4 regions of the Arthrobacter alpinus genome follow, and region 3 is predicted to be linked to each of the others. Evidence: riboswitches for the same ligand, from Rfam matches in the RefSeq annotation. Region 3 holds a riboswitch; each other region holds the start of a gene.
The links. A riboswitch is a leader RNA that binds a small molecule or an ion and turns the genes downstream of it on or off. The one in region 3 is predicted to bind thiamine pyrophosphate.

Region 1: another riboswitch for thiamine pyrophosphate. It lies ahead of AOC05_RS12180 (3-oxoacyl-ACP reductase); the one in region 3 lies ahead of thiO (glycine oxidase ThiO).
Region 2: another riboswitch for thiamine pyrophosphate. It lies ahead of AOC05_RS14540 (ECF transporter S component); the one in region 3 lies ahead of thiO (glycine oxidase ThiO).
Region 4: another riboswitch for thiamine pyrophosphate. It lies ahead of AOC05_RS08000 (bifunctional hydroxymethylpyrimidine kinase/phosphomethylpyrimidine kinase); the one in region 3 lies ahead of thiO (glycine oxidase ThiO).

The regions. Positions count from the first base shown of each region.
Region 1 covers NZ_CP012677.1:2,699,138-2,704,082, forward strand. The annotation lists gene bioB (biotin synthase BioB) at 1-990, opposite strand, end outside; gene AOC05_RS12175 (TetR family transcriptional regulator) at 1,102-1,650, shown strand; gene AOC05_RS19475 (hypothetical protein) at 1,700-1,861, opposite strand; gene AOC05_RS12180 (3-oxoacyl-ACP reductase) at 1,998-2,762, opposite strand; TPP riboswitch at 2,829-2,922, opposite strand; gene AOC05_RS12185 (ATP-binding protein) at 2,972-4,267, opposite strand; gene AOC05_RS12190 (MFS transporter) at 4,484-4,945, opposite strand, start outside.
Region 2 covers NZ_CP012677.1:3,202,673-3,207,617, forward strand. The annotation lists gene AOC05_RS14530 (energy-coupling factor transporter transmembrane component T family protein) at 166-963, opposite strand; gene AOC05_RS14535 (ABC transporter ATP-binding protein) at 960-2,561, opposite strand; gene AOC05_RS14540 (ECF transporter S component) at 2,565-3,191, opposite strand; TPP riboswitch at 3,241-3,359, opposite strand; gene AOC05_RS14545 (DUF4235 domain-containing protein) at 3,505-3,765, shown strand; gene mnhG (monovalent cation/H(+) antiporter subunit G) at 3,775-4,146, opposite strand; gene AOC05_RS14555 (monovalent cation/H+ antiporter complex subunit F) at 4,143-4,418, opposite strand; gene AOC05_RS14560 (Na+/H+ antiporter subunit E) at 4,415-4,945, opposite strand, start outside.
Region 3 covers NZ_CP012677.1:2,586,400-2,591,344, reverse strand. The annotation lists gene AOC05_RS11655 (FUSC family protein) at 225-779, opposite strand; gene AOC05_RS20820 (WHG domain-containing protein) at 836-1,138, shown strand; gene AOC05_RS20355 (TetR-like C-terminal domain-containing protein) at 1,035-1,253, shown strand; gene AOC05_RS11645 (DinB family protein) at 1,326-1,820, shown strand; gene thiE (thiamine phosphate synthase) at 1,844-2,548, opposite strand; TPP riboswitch at 2,563-2,686, shown strand; gene thiO (glycine oxidase ThiO) at 2,681-3,922, shown strand; gene thiS (sulfur carrier protein ThiS) at 3,919-4,158, shown strand; gene AOC05_RS11625 (thiazole synthase) at 4,196-4,945, shown strand, end outside.
Region 4 covers NZ_CP012677.1:1,796,966-1,801,910, reverse strand. The annotation lists gene AOC05_RS08005 (Rne/Rng family ribonuclease) at 1-1,963, shown strand, start outside; TPP riboswitch at 2,074-2,172, shown strand; gene AOC05_RS08000 (bifunctional hydroxymethylpyrimidine kinase/phosphomethylpyrimidine kinase) at 2,163-3,752, shown strand; gene rplU (50S ribosomal protein L21) at 4,068-4,376, shown strand; gene rpmA (50S ribosomal protein L27) at 4,437-4,694, shown strand; gene obgE (GTPase ObgE) at 4,860-4,945, shown strand, end outside.

The DNA of each region.
Region 1 (4,945 bases), 110 kb from region 3:
ATCAGGCTGCGTGCGGCCCAAGACCACAAAACCGTTCTCAGCGATCATGTCCAGGTCCGCCACCGCCTCCTGGCCCTCGCTGGTCAAGTAGTCGCCCAGAAACAGCGAGTTGGCCACATGTAAAGCCAGCGGCTGGAGCGTGCGCAGGTGCATCTCGCGCCCGCCGGCCATGCGCAGCTCTGTGTCAGGGCAGGCAAAGCGGACCAGGGCCAGGATGCGCAGGCAGTGAGCGGGGGTGAGCAGCCAGGTGCCCTCCAGCGGCGTCCCGTCAAACGGCATGAGAAAGTTCACGGGGATGGATTCACTGCTCAGCGCGCGAAGGGCGAAGACGGCGTCAATGAGTTGTTCGTCGCTTTCGCCCATGCCCACGATCAGCCCGGAACACGGGGAGAGTCCGACCTCCTTGGCCTGCTCCACTGTGCGCACCCTGTCGGAGTATTCATGGGTGGAGCAGATCTGGGAGTACATGGCTTCGCTGGTGTTCAGGTTGTGGTTGTAGGCGTCTGCTCCAGCATCCTTCAGGCGCCCGGCCTGGCCGTCCTTGAGGATACCCAGGCAAGCGCAGACCTCGACGTCCGGGTGCTCGGACTTGAGCTCGCTGACCAGACCGGCCACGCGGTCCACGTCGCGGTCGCTGGGGCTTTTGCCGCTGGCCACCAGGCAGACCCGGGAGGCTCCGGCACGGATGCCTGTGGCGGCTTGCGCCACGGCTTCCTCGGGCTTGAGCCAGGTGTATTTGAGGATTTGCGCGGCGGAGCCCAGGCGCTGGGAACAGTAGGTGCAATCCTCCGGGCACAGCCCCGATTTGAGGTTGACTAGGTAGTTCACCTTCACGGAGTTGCCGAAGTGGGCCCGCCGCAGGCGTGCGGCGGCAGCCACCACCTCCAGCAGTTGCTCATCGGTGGAGGTGAGGACGGCAAGTGCCTCGTCACGGGTCAAGGTGGCACCGGACAGCTGCCGGCGGGCGAGGTCATCAAAGTAATTGAACACTGTTCAAGTGTGGGAGTTGGCGGTGCTGCTGTCAATTGGAAGGCCCGCGCATGGGGGAAGATGTAAGGGTGCCACTGGGGCACGTCGACCAAGCCGAAGGGACCGGAAACCATGGCGTTGACACGCGGGCACATCGTGGACGCCGCTATGGGGATCTTGCGCGAATACGGCCTGGCCGACCTGTCCATGCGACGGCTGGCCCGGGACTTGGAGGTCCAGCCCGGGGCCTTATACTGGCACATCAAGAACAAGCAGGACCTGTTGACGGTGCTGGCCGGGCTGATCCTGGAACCGGTGGGCGAATCGGTTTCCCCGCGCGGATTGGCCTTGGACATCCGCGGCGCGCTGCTCTCGGTCCGCGACGGCGCCGAGGTGGTTGCCCTGGCATGGGCGCTGGATCCGGAGGCCCCGTCACCGCTACTGCGCCTGCGCACCCTGCTGATGGGGCAGGGGTTGGCCATCGGGGAGGCGCGCTGGGGCGCCGACGCCCTGGCACACTACATCCTGGGCGCCGTCACACAGGAGCAGACCCGTGCCGGCCTACTCCGTGCGGGCCTGTTGGATGGCTCCGGCACCGGCACCGACGCCTCCTTTGAATTCGGTCTGGGGCTCTTCCTCTCCGGGCTGGCGGCCACGGCTGCAGGGGCGGCATCAGGTTGAAACCGTCCGCCCCGCCCTGTTCAGACCAGCGCTGCATTTCATCGGCCACCTACTCCGGGGTGGCCACCACCGTGGGCTGCTCGACGCCGGCAGCGAGCCTGCCCAGAAGCTGGCACAGCGTGGGCTGCTCGGTCTCGATGATGCGCAGGGTCGTGAAATAACTGCCCTGTGAAGTCCGACGCCGGCGCCAGGGCTGGCACGGGTCCCTCAAGGTCCCAGCTGCTCGTAGTAGCCGATGTCGCCAAGCTCCGCGATCGGGGAGCCAGGCATCCGCCAGGCGGCGCAGTGGTGGCCTCAGCCGTGCAGGAGCACGTTCAGGTGTAGTTGCCGCAAAGCGAAGTCCGGTATCAGTTCATCACCAGCCCGCCGTCGACCATGATGTTCTGCCCCGTCACCGACCGGGCCCACGGCGAGGCGAAGAACAGCACGGTGTCGGCGAGTTCGGCCGGCGTGGTGACCCGGCGAAGCGGCGTTGCCGCGGCGATGTAGTCAAAGACCTCCTCGGGCGTGGCTGCGCTGGCGTCGGTGGTGCGCAGCAGGCCGCCGGAGACCATGTTCACGCTGATGTTCGCAGGCCCCAGGTCCACGGCGAGTGTGCGGGTCAGGGACAGCAGTGCCGCCTTTGCCGCCGTGTAGTCGTGGTACGGCACTACGGGGTTTTGGAACAGGTTGGTGCCAATGTTCACGATTCGGCCAAAGCCGTGGGCCTTCATGCCTGGCAGGGCCGCCTGAGTGGTGTTCAGCGCACCGCGCACGCTTCCGGAGAACTGGGCGTCAAAGTCGGCCCAGGCGATGGTGCCGGCGGTGGAGCGGGCGTCACCGTTGAAGGAAAAGTCGGCCAAGGCGTTGTTCACCACAGTGGTGATGGCAGCACCAAAGTGCCGTTCCGCGGCCGCGAACAGGGCTGCGACGTCCTCCGGGTTGGTGACGTCGGCCTGTACGGCCAGGGCCCGCCCGGGGCCGGCATTGGCGGCCAGCGCCTCGGCGGCGTCTGCACTGCTGCGGTAGTTGACCACCACGCGGGCTCCGGTGCCCAGGAACGCCTGGGCGATGTGGGCGCCCAGTCCGCGGCCGGCACCGGTGACGAGGACTACTTGTTCTGGAAACTGCATGGTTCTCCACCTTGGATTAGGCGAAAAGATGGGCACGGCAAAGCGCCATTAACATGGGTGGCGCGCAAGAAACCGGCAGGACATCCCTTCGCTAGTGCTAACTAGATCAGGTTCAACGGGTGTCTTTCTCAGCCCGCCAAGGGCACCCCGTGTCACTGCCAGCGAGTCTAGCCGACCCCATTTATCCAGAAGCACCCAGTGCCCGTTTGTTACGTCCGCGCGAGGGCGTCGATATCCTCCAAGAAGTCCGCTGCCACGGCATCGCTGACGGTGGCTCGGGTGTCGGCAATGGTCTCCAGGTAGTCCGCTGTCACCGGGCCGCGGGGGCCGGCGGCGGGAGCGTGGCTGACGTCGTCGTACACGGCCTTTTCCAGGGCCCGCTGCGAGGCGCTGCGGGCGGCAAATTCGATATCCGCCGGGGAGAACCCGGAGCTGGCCGCGACCAACCCGGCCACATCCACCTCCTCCACCACCGTCTCCGGAATAAACCGGCGCCACATGGCGGTGCGGGCGTCGTCGTCCGGCAGGCCGATGGGAATGACGTAGTCAAAACGGCCGTGGCGCAGGAAGGCCGAATCCAGGGAGCGGATGAAGTTCGTGGCGCATACCAACAGTCGGCCGGGCTGGTCCCGGAATGCCGGAATGATCTTCAGAAGCTCGTTAGTTACTCCCTGCATGGGCGAGGGCGGCTCCCCCGAACGCTGCGAGGCGATCTCCTCAACCTCGTCAATGAACACCACGGCATGTTCGAGTTCGGCGATGTCCAGAAAGGTTTGGCGCAGGGCCCCGGCCAGGCCGCCGGGCTCCCCCGCCAACCGGGAGGGGAAGACTTCCACGAACGGCCATTCCAGGCGGGACGCCATGGCTTTGGCAAAGGTGGTCTTGCCGGTGCCGGGCGGGCCAAACAGCACGACAGCGCGTGGGGGCACCACACCGAATTCGTCGGCCAGGTCCGGCTCTGCCAGGGGCAGCACCAGACGCCGTTCCAGCAATTCCTTCTCGGCGGTCATACCTGCCACCCGGTCCCAGAGGTCGCGCGGAAGCAACCGTCCGCCCAGTTCGTCCAAGGCGCCCAGCTCGGCGCGCTGGACGGGGATGCGGCGTTCAAAATAGCGCAGGTTCTTTTTCACCACGAAGCCCCGGTTAGTGAACGCCTCCACGCGGGTCTCCGTTTCCGGCATGAGTGCAGAGAGCTTGTTCAACCCGTGGGCCGCCATGCGGTTCTCGACGGCGGCCAGCAGCGAGGTGCCAATCCCGCGTCCGCGAAATTCCGGCAGGGTGGACAAAAACACGATCCAGCCCTGGTCGTGGGCGGCGCGCCCCACCGCAGCGCCAATCACTTGTTCGCCCTGGACAGCCACCACGGCATGGTCCTTCTCGCACGAGGCCAGCACCTCGGACAGGTCATAGACCGGTTCCACTTTGGTGGCGCGCAGGGACTGCCAAAGTTGCAAGATCCCCTCCACATCCTGGGAATGAAAGTCCCGAATCTTCCATGACGTCATTGTTTAGCGCTCCTCTGCGTTGCCGTGCTTCGCATCATGGCATGGCTGGGGCTCCACGTCGACAGCTGTCCACGCAGTGTTAGCCCGCACAGTGGCCGTTCGCTCAGTCTCATAGATTCTTTATGCGCACTGCCCGGGGTCGCACCCTGCGCAGCTTGGCCAGTGGCGCAAGAACCTCACCCGGACACTGCGCATAAACGCCGGATCCGCCGAGAGTTACCGGACCCGTACCGCTTCGCCGGCGTCGCGCGTCAACAGGGCCGCCTCGACCACCGGGTACAGCATGAGCAAACCCAGCACGGCGAACGTCCACTGGTAGGCGGTCACCGGCGGCGCACCGCCCAGCAGCGACTCGGACGCGCGCAGGATCAACGCGCCCACGGCCACGCCCAGGCAGGTGGCGATTTGGGCAATGGTGGAGGAGAGCGTGTTGGCCCCGGCCATGCGCGCCTGCGGCACATCGGCAAACTGCAGCGTGTTGTAGGCGCTGAACCCGATGGAACGCAGCACACCGCTGGCAAACAGCACGGCGGCAATGACCGGCAGCGGTGTGGCCGGCCCCAGCAACGCACAGGCGCCCAGGACCAGGGCGCCGCCGGCATTGCTGAGCAGCAGCACCTTCTGGAACCCAAAGCGGCGGATGAGCGCAGACGTGGCCGGCTTGATCAGCACGTTCCC
Region 2 (4,945 bases), 620 kb from region 3:
TATCATGAGAAGCATATTTTGATGGACTTTAGTGACTAATCTAGCCGGATGGACAGTTTGGCAACTAAATTAACCGCTGGGTGCGATAAATACATCTGCGCAGTCACCCTCTAGTACCTCAACGCTACCCCGCCCACCGCCACTGCCGGGACATTCCCTTTTTTCTTAGCCAAACACCGGATTCCAGCTCCCCAGCACGACGGCGGCCCCCACCGCCACTGCGACGATCGCCACTCCCCCGGCCAGCACCCCCAGATCCCGGCCCGAGTAGCGAGATTCCCTGGCCCAAGTTCGCCGGCCGGCACCGAAGCCCTTCGCCTCCATGGTGACCGCCAGCCGGGAGGCCCGGCGGATGGCCTGAACCAGCAGCGCCATGGCCTGCCCTGCCCCGGCCTTGACGCCGCTGAAGAAGCCGGGTTCGCCACCCACGCCGCGGGCGCGCCGTGCCATACCCAGGGTTTGCCACTCTGCCACAAGCAGGCCCACTAGGCGCATCGCAGCCAGCGCGCCCAGGACAAACCTGTGCGGAAGCCGCAGCTTTTGCGCCAAGGCATCGGCCAGGTCCGTGGGGTCCGTGCTGGCCAGAACAATGATGCCCGGCAGCGCTATGGCCAATCCACGCACGGCGATGGCGGCCCCTGCCTCCACCGAGCCGCTGGTGAAGCTCACAGGCCCCAGGGCCAGCAGGAGCTCACCCGTCTTCGGGGCCAGCAGCGCCGTCCCATACCCGCCCACACCGGCCGCCAGCAAGATGGGCCAGCCCCGGCGCAGCAACATGGCCGCGCTCAACCCCGCCAGCGGCAGCAGCAGCACTTCCAAGGCCAGTGCCACCGTGGCGGAGACCCAGTCGACACTCAACAGCAAGGCGACCGTGATCACCATGCCGGCGCCAAGTTTAGCCAGCGGATTGGCACCGGCCAGCCAGGCCATGGACCGCGGCGCGGCCAGCACATCCACGCTCATCGCCGCACCGCCTTCGCTGGTGTAGGCGCTGGTGCAGACTGTGGTGCAGATGTGGGTGCAGACGCAGCTTCTGGTGCGGGATCGCCAAGTACCAGCCGGTCTCCGCCCAGAAGCTGCGTGAAGAGGGCGTCGTGCGTCACCGACAGCACGGCGGTCCCGGCATCTAGCAGCTCGGTCAGCAATGACGCCAGTTCCGCCCACGTGTTGGCGTCCTGGCCAAAGGTCGGCTCGTCCAGTATCAGGATTTGCGGGCTCGCCGCAAGCACCGTGGCCACGGACAAGCGGCGCTTCTCCCCGCCGGAGAGCGTAAACGGGTTGGCGTCGGCCAGGTGTTCCAGCCGCAGCCGGGACAGTAACTCCTGAACCTTTTCACCTCCCCGGCCCAACAACCGGGGAGCAAAGAGCAGCTCTTCACGGACACTTCCGGTCACAAACTGGTGCTCCGGTTCCTGAAAAACGGTCCCGATCCGGCTGATGAGTTCCCGTCCACGCCACGTCAACGGCGAGCTTCCCGCCCCACGCGCCAGGGCTTCCGTCGCCACCAAACTGCCGCTTGCAGGGGGCAGCAACCCGGCCAGGGTCAGTGCCAGCGTGGATTTTCCCACCCCGTTGGGGCCCGTCACGCTCAGCGCCCGCCCCGCGTAGAGGCGCACGGAGGGAACGACGGCGGCTGGCACGGCCGGGTGCCGGCGCCGGTTTTTGCTTCGGGAGACGCCGAGATCCGCAGCTTCCAGCAACAGCTGCGAGCCGGCGTCGTGGTGGTGCCCTCCAGACCCGGACCCGGTGCGCTGGCGAACGGCCGGCACATGCCCCGGAACCCACACGCCTGCGTCGGCAAGCAGGCGGGCGCCCTGGGCCAGCACGGTGGCCGGCGGACCGTCGAACAGCACGCCTCCGGGCTCCCCCGCGGCACTGGGAGCCAGCACCACGATCCTGTCCACCACATCCAGCCACACCGGTACCCTGTGCTCCACCACCACCAGGGTGGCACCGGTTTCGGCAAGGCTGCGGCAGACGGCGTCGCGCACATCCACCACTCCTGCGGGGTCCAGGTTGGCGGTGGGCTCATCCAACAGCAGCAGGCCCGGGCGCATGGCCAGCATACCCGCCAGGCCCAAGCGTTGCTTTTGTCCGCCCGAAAGCGCCGATGTGGGGTGATCCAGCGGCAGCGCCAAGCCCACTGCCTCCAGCGCGGCAGGGACCCGGCGCCAGATTTCCTCCCGAGGCACGGACAGGTTCTCCGCACCGAAGGCCACGTCGTCGCCTACGCGGGACAGCACCACCTGCGCATCCGGATCCTGTTGCATGAGCCCGGTCCGACCGCGGGCCTGCGCCACCGGCGCCCCATCAATGAGCAGGGTGCCAAACTCGTCGGCGTCCTCATCGACGCCCAAGACGCCGGCAAGGGCGTGCAGAAGCGTGGACTTTCCGGCTCCGGAGGGACCCAGCAACAGCACTCGTTCCCCGGGTGCTATCTCCAGGTCAAGGTCATGGATTGCCTTGGCGGCGCGCCCCGAATGCTGCCACCCCCACCCCTTGGCGCTGATCCGCGCCGGGGCAACGCCGCGCCCTTGCGCACCGGATCCTTGCGCAGTCACGGCCTACACCACCGATTCGGCGGCGGCCCCGCGCGAGGGTAGATTGGCCAGCGCACCGGTGCGTGCCAGTCCGCGCACGGCCAGCCAGGACAAAAGGCCGGCGATGACGGCACCTGAGACGGCGGCCAGCACCACATACAAGGCCTTCCACTCGAACGCCCAGGCCACGTTGGAGATCAGGCTGTCGTTGAGCCCGAGCGCCACCCCTGATAGCGCGCCCGCAAGCAGGGCCACCGGCAGCGTGAATTTGCGGTACCGGAACAGGGCAAAGATGGCTTCCGCGCCCAGGCCCTGAACCAGTCCCGACAGCAGGACGGTGAAGCCAAAGTGGGTGCCCAGCAGGCCCTCCACGGTGGCCGCCACCAGCTCGCAGTACAGTGCGGCACCCGGTTTGCGGATCACTAAGGCACCCAGCACGCCGGCTATGAGCCAGCCGCCGCCGTAGAGTGCCACAAGGGGCGGAAACGCGACGGTCAAGGCGCTGATCAGGCCGTAGCCGGCGGACCACAGCCAAAAGATGACACCCACGGCCACGGCCAAAACCGATGCCACCACAATGTCCACCACGCGCCACGTACTCTTGGCAGCTGCCTTGGGGTTTGCGGGATTGCCCGCTGCTGACTTGCTCATAAAGATTCCTCCTTTTCAGGAGGGGCAGCTGCTACGGTATTTCCGCGCAACCGAAGAGAACTCGACTCCCTTCGCCGGTACTAACCGGAGCAGGTTCGAGGGTCTGCGGCGAACCGCACTCTCAGCGCCAGTACCCATTAGCGGGTAGACGCTCCCCTGTCGTGTTGAATTGCTCATATCAGCTTACGCGCATGGCGGCGCGGGCGCCCCTTTACGACGCCGTTATGACGGCGAGCCGCGGGCGCACACTAAACTAGCTTCAACAACGCAGTGCGGGGCGGATTAGTCCCACCCACGGTTCAAGGAGACATATATGAATATCGTATTCAAACTGCTGAGCACCGGCATCAGCCTGGGCGCAGGATTTGCGGCCAGCAAGATCGTAGATACCGTTTGGGAGAAAAGCACCGGGAACAAGCCGCCCAAGGACGGCGGTGACCTGGAGAACAGCCTCCGCTCGGCCCTGACGTTTGCACTGGTGTCCTCTGCTGTGGCGGCCATCATCCAGGTCATTGCCGGGCGCACCACACAAAAGGCCATCGCCCGCTTCAACAGCCACCCCGAAGAGGTCTAGTCCGGTTCCCTAATTGCCGGGTTGGGTGTCCTCGCGAACGGCCTCAACCACCTCGTTGAGCTCGTCGGCGCTGAGCAGTTCGGGGCGCCGGTGCTTGGTCCGGTACCCGGCACGGCCCACCATATGGGCCGACACAGGAACCGTGAGCAGCTGAAACAGCCACGCCACCAGCAAGATCGGAACCAGCGACCACGCCCGGATCTGCAGGCCCACGGCCGCCAGCATCAAGAACAAACCCAGCACCTGCGGCTTGGTGGCGGCGTGCATCCGGCTCATCAGGTCAGGGAACCGCATCAGGCCAATGGCCGCGGCCAGGCTCATCAGGGCCCCGCCCAGCAGGCAAATCGCCGTCAGCACATTGATCAGGCCATCAACGCTCATGCGTCCTCCTTCTTATGGGCCACAAACCTGGCCACGGTGACCGAGCCGATGAAGCCGATCACGCTAAGAACCACCAGCAGTGCAAGGTTGTCGGCGTGCCGGTTCAGTGCCATCTCCGTGGCCAGTGAGGCGCCAAAAATTGCCAGCAGCACATCTGCGGCAATCACACGGTCCAGCAGGGAAGGCCCCGCCGCAATCCGGTAAATGGTCCCGGCTGCCGCCAGTGAAAGTACGACGGCGACCATCACCACTACAATTTGCAGGCCTGTCATGGCGCCTCCCTAGGTGACGGCGGGGCCGTCTCTGCTTTGAGTGCCGCCAGTTCTTCACGGCTTCCCATGACACGAATGAGCCTGGCCTCGATCTCCTGGATTTCGGCACGAGCCTTCGTCACGCCCTCGGGCGTGGAGACGTTGAGTGCATGCACGTACAAGGTGGAGGTGCCGCGATCGACCTCCACCACCAAGGACCCTGGAATCAAGGACAGCACGTGGCCGGTGGCTGTCATCAAAAAATCCGATTTGCTGCGCAGGGGTACGGCGATAACAGCATTGCGGATGGCTGGCCCGCGCACCACGGCCAAGTAGAGCACCTGCACACTGGCCACCGTCACCTCACCAAGGAAGCGCAGCGTAAAGACGAGCGCCCGGAACACGTTGAAGCGGCCCGTCAGTTCAACGGGCGGCAGATAAAACGCTTTGGACACCCCAAAAGCGATCAAGGCACCAAAGACCAGGTTACCCAGGCTGAAATCCTGCCAGAGCGCACCCCACACAAAGACCATCCAGATGAGCAGGGG
Region 3 (4,945 bases):
CCCGGGACGCATCTAGAGCGCCGTCCAACGCCCCGTGGAACGCAGGTCCTTCGTGGCGGCTGCCCGCTTTGGCCGTTCACTGGACCGCTGGCCAGCGGAGCTCGCACCTACCCAGCTTGCCCCCTGCTGCTGGCATGCCGGCCAGGCCAGGCCGTGCAGAAGTGAGGGAAGGGTTGTGGTTGGAGGCGGTCTGGAACCTGCTGAAAAGTTGCCCGGCTGCAACTTCAGCGGGTTGGCAGGTGGTGATGGTCGGTGCGTGAGATGCTGACCGCCGCCACCAGGACCCCTATCACCACGCCCAGCAAAGTGTCCGCCACCCGCGTCATGGCAGCTGCAGGGCCCAGGTGGCTGCCCAGCCCCGTCATGATCAACGCCACGGGTGTCACGGCAATGGTTGTCAACGTGTAGTTCTTGAGCACCAGGAGTTCGGCCAAGACTTGGAAACCGATCACCAGGGCCACTGACGGCCAGAACCCCAAGGACAGGGACAGCAGCCCCACCGCCACCAAGGCGCCGATCACATTGCCGAGCAGCCTTTGGATGCCGCGCTGGACGCTCATGCTGTAGTTCAGTCCTTGCAGTACTGCCACGGAACCCATGGTCGCCCATAGTGGATGCCCCAGCCCAAGTGTCACCGCAACCCCTCCCGACAGGGCCGATGCCGTCGCCATGCGCAGCGCCTGGTGCAGGCTGCTCCGGGAGGCGAACCCCGAGCGGCCCACACCAAGGAAAGTTTCCACCGGTTCGAGTGCCGTGCTGCCGGCCCCTGCAGCAGCCATGGTTGCGCTGGTGCGGCGGATCTTGGCGCAGCTGAGCCTCGTGCCGGGCCAGGGCCCTGGCGGAGCCGGCCTGCTACGGCCTGCTTTTTGGCTCACCTGTTCCGGGCTACCAGGCCCCGGCCGAGCAAACCACGGGTCCTGGAACACGGGTGATTGGCCAGCTGGTGCGCATCTTCCAATGCGCCCACCAGGCGGGAAAACTCTCCCCCCAAAAGGGCCTTGCTGAGCCCTCCAGGGCTGTCCCGTCAGGGGACTTTGCAGCCATTCGGGGGGGGGGAACTGTCGCTGACTCTCGACGATGCCGCGCTGACCCGCGGTGTGCTGGTGTGGGCGGCCCTGTTCGGGGCCGTCAACTTTGAGGTCTTTGGTCAATATGGGGAGGAAACGTTCGGCAACCCGGCGGCACTTTTCGACGCGCAGCTGGACATACTGGCACAAATAGCCGGCTTTGCGGGACAGTGGCAGCATGGATGAAAAAGCCACTCTTCTCGGGTATTTACGAGCCCGCCGCGAGGATTTACTCGCCAAGCTTGACGGACTGGGGGACTGCGACGTCCGCCGCCCCATGACCCCACGGGCACCAGCCTGCTGGGCCTTCTCAAACACGTCAGCAGCGTCCAGCTCGGATACTTTGGCGAGGTCTTCGGGCGGCCAAGTGGCATGGAGGCGCCCTGGATGGCCGACGACGCGCCCCGGGATGCCGACATGTGGGCCACCGCGGCACAGACGCGGGCACAGACCCTTGAGTTTGCCGAGTTTTCCGCTCGGCACAGTGATGAGACCATCGAGCTGCTTCCCCTCGACGCCGTCGGCCAGGTGCCGTGGTGGCCGGCCGAACGGCGTCAGGTGACCGTGCACCAGATTCTGGTGCACATGTGCGTGGAAACGGCCGGTCACGCAGGCCACGCGGACATCATTGGCGAATTGATCGACGGTGCCGTCGGCAACGGCCCGCTGGACCCCAATGTCTCCCGCCGCACACAACAAGAGTGGGCCGCGTACCGTGCCGAACTTGAGGCGGCGACCCGCACGGGTTCCTGAGATCGAACGGGCAGTGCTGGAAACTACCCCAGCGCAGGCAGGCGTGAGCGCAATGCCGCGGCAGCCGCCGTCGGATCCGCAGCCTCGGTGATGGCCCGCACCACCACAATGCGCGAGGCGCCCGCGGCAACCACCGCATCAACGTTGGAAAGGTCCACCCCGCCAATGGCAAACCACGGCTTGGCCGTGTCCAAGGAGGCGGCGTGTTCCACCAGGGACAGCCCCACGGCGGCCCGGCCCGGCTTGGTAGGGGTGGCCCACAGCGGCCCTACACAGAAGTAATCGGCGTCCGGATCGGCAGCAGCCGCGGCCGCCTGGGCGGGGTCGTGGCAGGAAAGCCCCAGCGACACCGAGGGCCCTACAAGTGACCGCGCGGCAGGCAGCGGCAGGTCCTGCTGGCCCACATGAAACACCGGGGCACCTGACAAAACGGCAAGGTCCGCCCTGTCGTTGACGGCCCAGAGTTTGCCACATTCGGACGCCACGGAGCGCAACACGGCCAACAGCTCAAGCTCCTGTGCCGCCTCCAGCGACTTGTCCCGCAGCTGGATGATGTCCACGCCGCCGGCGTAGGCGGCCCGGAGGAAATCGGCAAAGTCGCCCCGTCCCGCGCGGGCATCAGTGCACAGGTATAGGCGGGCATCGGCCACGGCGGACGCCACAGGCGACGCGGCGGGCAGGGCAGAAAAGGTGGGCGTGGCGTCATGGGTGAGGAAGGAACGGCTCATATCTCATAGACTAGTTCAGTACCGCGGGAGCCAGGCATGCTGGCTGAGAGGGCGCCTGATGCGCCGACCGAAATACGCCCAGTGGGCGTGGAACCTGATCCGGCTCGTACCGGCGTAGGGAAGGAGACACAAATGGCACACACAGTGCCGGAAATTATTGCCACCGACGTGGCCGTCATCGGCGGCGGCATCGTCGGCCTGGGCATCGCCTGGGAAGTCCAGCAGGCCGGTCGCAACGTCACCGTCATCGACCCGGCGCCGGCCAGTGGTGCCACCTTCGCAGCCGCCGGGATGCTGGCCCCGGTCAGCGAATTGCACTACCAGGAAGAGGACCTCCTGGAGCTGACACTGGCCTCCAATGCGCGCTGGGACGATTTCATCGCCCCGCTCCTAGCACAGGGCCTGCCGGAGACAGGATTCAGTACGACGCCGACCCTCGTCCTGGGCGCGGACGCTGCGGACCGCGACGCCTTGGCGGACCTCCGCGACGTCCAGCACAAGCACGGGCTCGCCGTGGAGCAGCTGAGCATCAAGGAAGCCCGCGCGCAGGAGCCGATGCTGGGCCCGCACCTTTCTTGCGCGTACCGTGTTGCCCAGGACCACCAGGTCGATCCGCGCGCCGTGGCGGCAGCCATCCGCGCCCGGCTCGCTGCCGTGGCCCGTTCACGCGGTGACAGCGCAGGTGCCGCCATTGGCCAGGCAGCCGTGGGCCTGCTCCACGAAAACGCGGGCAACACGCACTCGCGGGTGACCGGCGTCGTACTGGCGGACGGAACACAAGTCCACGCGCGGGAAGTCATCGTCGCCAACGGTTTGGGGGCGCCTGCACTGGGAGGGCTGCCGGCGGGGCTGGTGTTGCCGCTGCGCCCCGTCTACGGCGACATCCTGAGGCTGCGCGTCCCGGAGCACCTGCGCCCGCTGACCACCGCCACGCTGCGCGGACTTGTCCGGGGGCTGCCGGTTTACATTGTCCCGCGACCAGACGGGACCGTGGTCATTGGCGCCAGCAACCGGGAGGACGGCGCCGCCGGTGTCAGTGCCGGGGGAGTGCACCAGCTGCTACGCGACGCCCAGGTGCTGGTGCCCGCAGTCGCCGAACTGGAACTGCTGGAAACCACCGCCCGCGCCCGCCCGGGTACCCCCGACAACGCACCGCTGCTGGGCCGGGTGGCTGGCGCCGACGGCCGGGACATCCCCGGGCTCGTCATCGCCACCGGATTCTTCCGCCACGGCGTGCTCCTGACCCCGATCGCCGCCCTCATCGCCCGCCAGCTGCTGGGCAACATCACCGACCTCGCGTGGGAACGCTTCCGCCCGGACAGGTTCTCGCCCACCCTCATGCCCGCCCTCATGTCCGCCCAGGAGAAACCATGACCATGCTTAAACTCAACGGTGCCACGCACCCCTTCAGCCCCGGGACTACAGTGGCCGATCTGGTCACAGCGGTCACGGGACGTGCGCTTTTGGGTACGGGCCAGGCCGCCGACGGCGGCCGTCTTGGCGTCGCCGTGGCGCGCAACGCCGGTATTGTGCCGCGCAGCCAATGGGCGCACAACCGCGTCGAGGAAAACGACGACATTGAGATCGTCACAGCGGTCCAAGGCGGCTAGGCACATGCTCACATTTGCTTCCACGAAGGAGAACCACATGACTGAACTGCTGACCGGGACTGACACGCTGGTCATCGACGGCGTGACACTGGGATCGAGGCTCATCATGGGCACCGGCGGGGCACCAAGCCTGGCCGGACTCGGCGCCGCCCTGCTCGCTTCCGGGACCGAGCTGACCACGGTGGCGATGCGCCGCTACAGTACACCGGGCCAGGGCGCCGGCGGCTCCGCAGGGAGCAACCTCTTTGAGCTGCTGCTTCAGAACAATATCCGCGTGCTGCCCAACACAGCCGGCTGCTTCACGGCCCGCGAGGCGGTCATGACGGCGGAGCTGGCCCGGGAGGCGTTGGAAACACACTGGGTGAAGCTGGAAGTCATCGCCGATGAGCACACCCTGCTGCCGGACGCCGTGGAACTGGTGGACGCCACCGAACAGCTCGTCAACAAGGGCTTCAAGGTGTTCGCCTACACCAATGACGACCCGGTTTTAGCGCTGCGCCTGGAGCGGCTCGGGGCCGTGGCCGTCATGCCGCTGGGCGCCCCGATCGGCACGGGCCTGGGCATCTTGAACCCGCACAACATTGAGCTGATCGTCTCCCGCGCGTCCGTGCCCGTGGTGCTCGACGCCGGGATCGGTACTGCCTCCGACGCCGCCTTGGCCATGGAACTGGGCTGCGACGCGGTGCTGCTGGCCACTGCCGTCACACGGGCCCAGGACCCGATCCGTATGGCGCAGGCCTTCAAACATGCCGTCATCGGTGGCAGACTGGCAGCACAGGCAGGCCGC
Region 4 (4,945 bases), 790 kb from region 3:
CATCCAGATCGGGGTCCTGGAAGACGGCATCCTGGCCGAGCACTTCGTCTCCAAAACCCAGCAGGACTCCCTGATTGGCAACGTCTACCTCGGCAAGGTCCAGAACGTGCTGCCCAGCATGGAGGCTGCGTTCGTCGACATTGGGCGCGGCCGCAATGCCGTGCTGTACGCCGGCGAGGTCGACTGGGACGGCGCCAACCTCAACGGTCAGCCGCGCCGCATTGAAAACGCACTGAAATCAGGGGACACGGTGCTGGTGCAGGTCTCCAAGGACCCCGTGGGTCACAAGGGTGCCCGCCTGACCAGCCAGATCTCCTTGCCCGGACGGTACCTGGTATTCGTCCCGGGGGGTTCCATGACCGGAATCTCGCGCAAACTGCCCGACGTCGAACGCAACCGCCTCAAACGCGTCCTGAAGGACCACCTGCCAGAAAACGCCGGCGTCATTGTGCGCACGGCTGCCGAGGGCGCCAGCGAAGAGGAACTGACCAACGACATCAACCGGCTGCGGGCCCAGTGGGAAGGCATCAACACCCGTGCCACCGGCCACAAGACGCCGGCCCCGGAAATGCTCTACGGTGAACCGGACCTGACCATCAAGGTGGTTCGTGACGTCTTCAATGAGGACTTCACCAAGCTGATCGTCTCCGGTGAGGAGGCATGGGACACCATTGAGGCCTACGTGACCTACGTGGCCCCGGACCTGTTGGACCGCCTGGAAAAGTGGAGCAAGCCCGATGACATTTTTGCGGCCCACCGCATTGACGAACAGATCTCCAAGGCTCTTGAGCGCAAGGTGTTCTTGCCCTCGGGCGGCTCCTTGGTGATTGATCGGACCGAGGCCATGACAGTGGTTGACGTCAACACAGGCAAGTTCACCGGGACAGGTGGCAACCTGGAAGAGACCGTCACCAAGAACAACCTGGAAGCTGCCGAGGAAGTGGTCCGCCAGCTGCGCCTGCGCGACATTGGCGGCATCATCGTCATCGACTTCATCGACATGGTCCTGGAATCCAACCGCGACCTGGTGCTGCGCCGCATGGTGGAGTGCCTGGGCCGCGACCGGACCAAGCACCAGGTGGCCGAGGTGACCAGCCTTGGCCTGGTCCAGATGACGCGCAAGCGCATGGGCACCGGCCTGCTGGAAGTCTTTGGTGAGCAGTGTGAGGCCTGTGCCGGACGCGGCATGGTCACCCATGAGATCCCTGTTGAGCACCGCCGCGTCCACACTGTTGCCGCTGAGTCGCACCAGGCGCACGTGGCGCAGCAGGCGCATGTGGTCAAAAGTGAGGGCCGTGACGGCGAACGCATGGCCAACCGCTCCACCCGAAGCGAACGCAAGCGCAACCGCAACCGTTCACAGCCGGGCCACGACGGCGAGCAGGACATGGCGACCGAAGCGGAGCAGACCCATGTGCCTCACGTACCTGTCGTTGACGAGGCTGCTGAAGCGCAGAAGGCACACAAGGCAACCGAGGCCCGTGCGGCCCTAGCAAACATTGCAGCAGCAGCGGCCGCGGCGCACCACGACGCCGAGCCTGCCCCGGCGCAGCCCCTGACAGCCAGCGTCGTTGACACCGCCACGTTGACACTTGCCGGGGAAGCCATTGAACTGCCGCGCGGACACCACCACGACACCGCCACCGACACAGACCATGCCGAGCAGCTGGCCGAACTCGCCGTTGCCCTTGACCAGCTGTCGGAAAGCCATGGGGGAGCCCCTGATCAGGCCCACGCGGATAACCGCCAGCGCTCACGGCGTGGACGCCGGAACCGAAGCGCCAGAAGCGCCCAGGGCGGAGCAGACATGAAAGTGGAAACCTCTGACGGTGCCACAGCAGGGCATGGCCCGGCCCAGCACAGCAGCGCCGCCGCCGTCGTACCAACGCCGGCCGTGGCGAGCAAGAAGGACGCGGCGCCCATCATCATGCTCGGTGTCGGGGTTCCAGCCTCCGAACTCTAGCCGAACGTCGGCACCAGGTACCAGAAACGCCTTTCCAGCAACGTGGTTCAGTTGACGGAAGGCAGCTTCTGGTACCTGGTTTTTTAAGTGGGCGGCGGAAGGCTAGGGTGGAGATCGACACGGGGTGCCTAGACAATCGGTCCGGCTGAGAAAAGACCCGTTGAACCTGCCCGGTTAATACCGGCGAAGGGATGTCCTTTTGACGTACGACACTTTAACCACACCTTTCCAGGGCCGTCCCGACCATCCGCGAGTGCTGAGCATTGCCGGCTCCGACCCTTCCGGAGGCGCCGGCATCCAGGCGGACATCAAGGCCATCAGTGCCCATGGCGGGTACGCAATGACCGTAATCACGGCGTTGACGGCGCAAAACACGCAGGGTGTGCGCAGCGTTCACATCCCACCCGTGGACTTCCTCATGCAGCAGTTGGAAGCACTCAGCGAGGACATCGCCATTGACAGCGTCAAGATCGGCATGCTGGCCAATGCGGAGGTGATCAGGGCTGTAGGGGACTGGCTGGAGGAAACCCGGCCTGCCGTGGTGGTCCTTGACCCGGTCATGGTGGCAAGCAGCGGGGATTCGCTGATTTCAGGAGAGGCTAGGGAGGCTCTCCTCGAGCTGTTGGCCCACACACACCTGGTCACACCCAACCTGCCCGAGCTGGCAGTGTTGGTGAGCGAGCCGGAAGCCCGCACGTGGGAGGAAGCCCTCCATCAAGGCAAAATATTGGCCGCGGCCAGGAACGTCCAGGTGTTGGTCAAGGGTGGGCACCTTGCCTCGGATGTTTGCCCGGACGCGCTCATTGCCCCGGACGGTTCGCTGGTTGAATTCACCGCGGCACGGGTGGACACTGCCAACACACATGGCACAGGGTGCACGCTCTCGGCTGCCGTGGCCACGTTGCAGGCGCAAACCGGGGAATGGTCCGCAAGCGTGGGGAAGGCCAAGGCCTGGCTGACGCAAGCGTTACAGGCCTCCGGCGAACTAAATGTTGGGCAGGGCAGGGGCCCACTGAATCACTTTCATGCGCTGTGGGCGACCGCGGCGCCTCAGGGTGGCGAGTTCAGTGCCAGCCTGTGGGCCGAGATTTCCGGGCAGCGGGCGGCCATCTTTGAACTCGATTTCATCAAGGAACTACTCGCGGGGACGCTGCCGCGCGAACACTTTGGCTACTATCTGGTCCAGGACGCGCTCTACCTTGGCGCATATTCGCGTGTCCTGGCCCATGCCAGCGCCCTCGCTCCCACCGAGGAGGAGCAACGCTTTTGGGCTCAGGGCGCACAAAATTGCCTCGCGGTAGAGCTGGAACTGCACAAGGTGTGGTTGTCCAAAAACCCGCACAAGCACCTGATGGGGCCTGTGACTAAGCACTACGTTGACCATCTGGCAGCGGCGGCCTTCAGCGGCAGCTATGGGGAAGTGGTGGCAGCGGTGCTGCCCTGCTATTGGCTGTACGCGGAGGTGGGCAGGGTCCTGCACGCACAATTTGTGGCCGCCGAAAAGGAAATCTTTGACGGCGTCGGCACGGTAGCCTTGGACGCCGTCGGTTCCGGGCGGGAGGGTGCACACCCGTACGGCGAGTGGCTTGCAACGTATGCCGACGAGGAATTCGCCGAGGCCACCAGGACGGCCGTGGAGATTGCCGATGCCGCCGCACGCCGGGGATCGGAGCGTGAGCGCCAGCGGATGCGGGCGGCATTTGCGCACTCCGCCCAGTTCGAAGTGGACTTCTTTGATGCGCCACGTCTGCACGCTGACAGCACCCCGCACAGGGTCGCACGTGATTAACGCCACTGGCATCAGTAGCACACGACACGGCCCGGGAAACGCGTATGGGAAACTGTTGGCGCCAAAGCACGCTAAAGTAGTGGTGCACGGTTCCGTTGAGCGGGATTGGAACAGGCGGATGAATGTTCGCCCTGACCGATCCCAGCGGTACGGAATCAGTCTCATTTGCGGCCGGGGCAAGAGTTAGCGTATTCTTGATCTTCGGTGCTTACGCCAACACTTAGGGCAACCACTCCATGGTAGAACTCCATTGAGGTCCACGGCGTTGAGGCACATTAATTCTTTGTAATAACGTCGAGAGAAGTGAGTTCCCCAGTGGTGTACGCGATTGTCCGCGCAGGCGGCCGTCAAGAAAAGGTTTCCGTTGGAGACCACGTGACCATGAACCGCGTCCCCGGTGGAGTCGGCAGCACGCTTGAGCTGCCCGCTTTGCTGCTGGTTGATGGTGAGAAAATCACCACCGCCGCAAAGGACCTGGCTAATGTGAAGGTTACGGCTGAGAAGTTGGAGGATCTTCGTGGACCGAAGATCGTCATCCAGAAGTTCAAGAACAAGACCGGTTACAAGAAGCGTCAGGGCCACCGTCAGGAACTGTCCAAGGTCAAGATCACCTCGATCGCGTAATTGCGCGTCGTAGTAGGTCCTCTTTCACAGTTACTTTTAGTCAAAAGGTAGGCATTTCAAATGGCACATAAAAAGGGTGCGAGTTCCACTCGCAACGGTCGTGATTCAAACGCTCAGTACTTGGGTGTAAAGCGCTTCGGCGGTCAGGTTGTCAAGGCAGGCGAAATCATCGTTCGTCAGCGCGGCACCCACTTCCACCCCGGTGAGGGTGTTGGTCGTGGCAAGGACGATACATTGTTCGCCTTGGATGCAGGCGCGGTCGAGTTCGGTCAGCGTCGCGGACGACGCGTCGTGAACATCGTCGCAGCTGCGGTCTAATAGCAAAGTTTTCGCGAGTGGAGCGGGCCGCCTGGCTCGCTCCACTGTGTTTTAACACGCCGTGTTTTTGCGTGTGGCCGGCACCAGGCCACAGTCCCTCCAGCGGACTAGAATAAGTGTGCAACTGCAGTGTGAATCAAAGTAGTACTAATCAAGGAGAATCCATTGGCCAGCTTTGTTGACCGGGTTGTATTACACGTATCCGGCGGGACAGGTGGCCATGGCTGCGTCTCGGTAAAACGCGAAAAGTT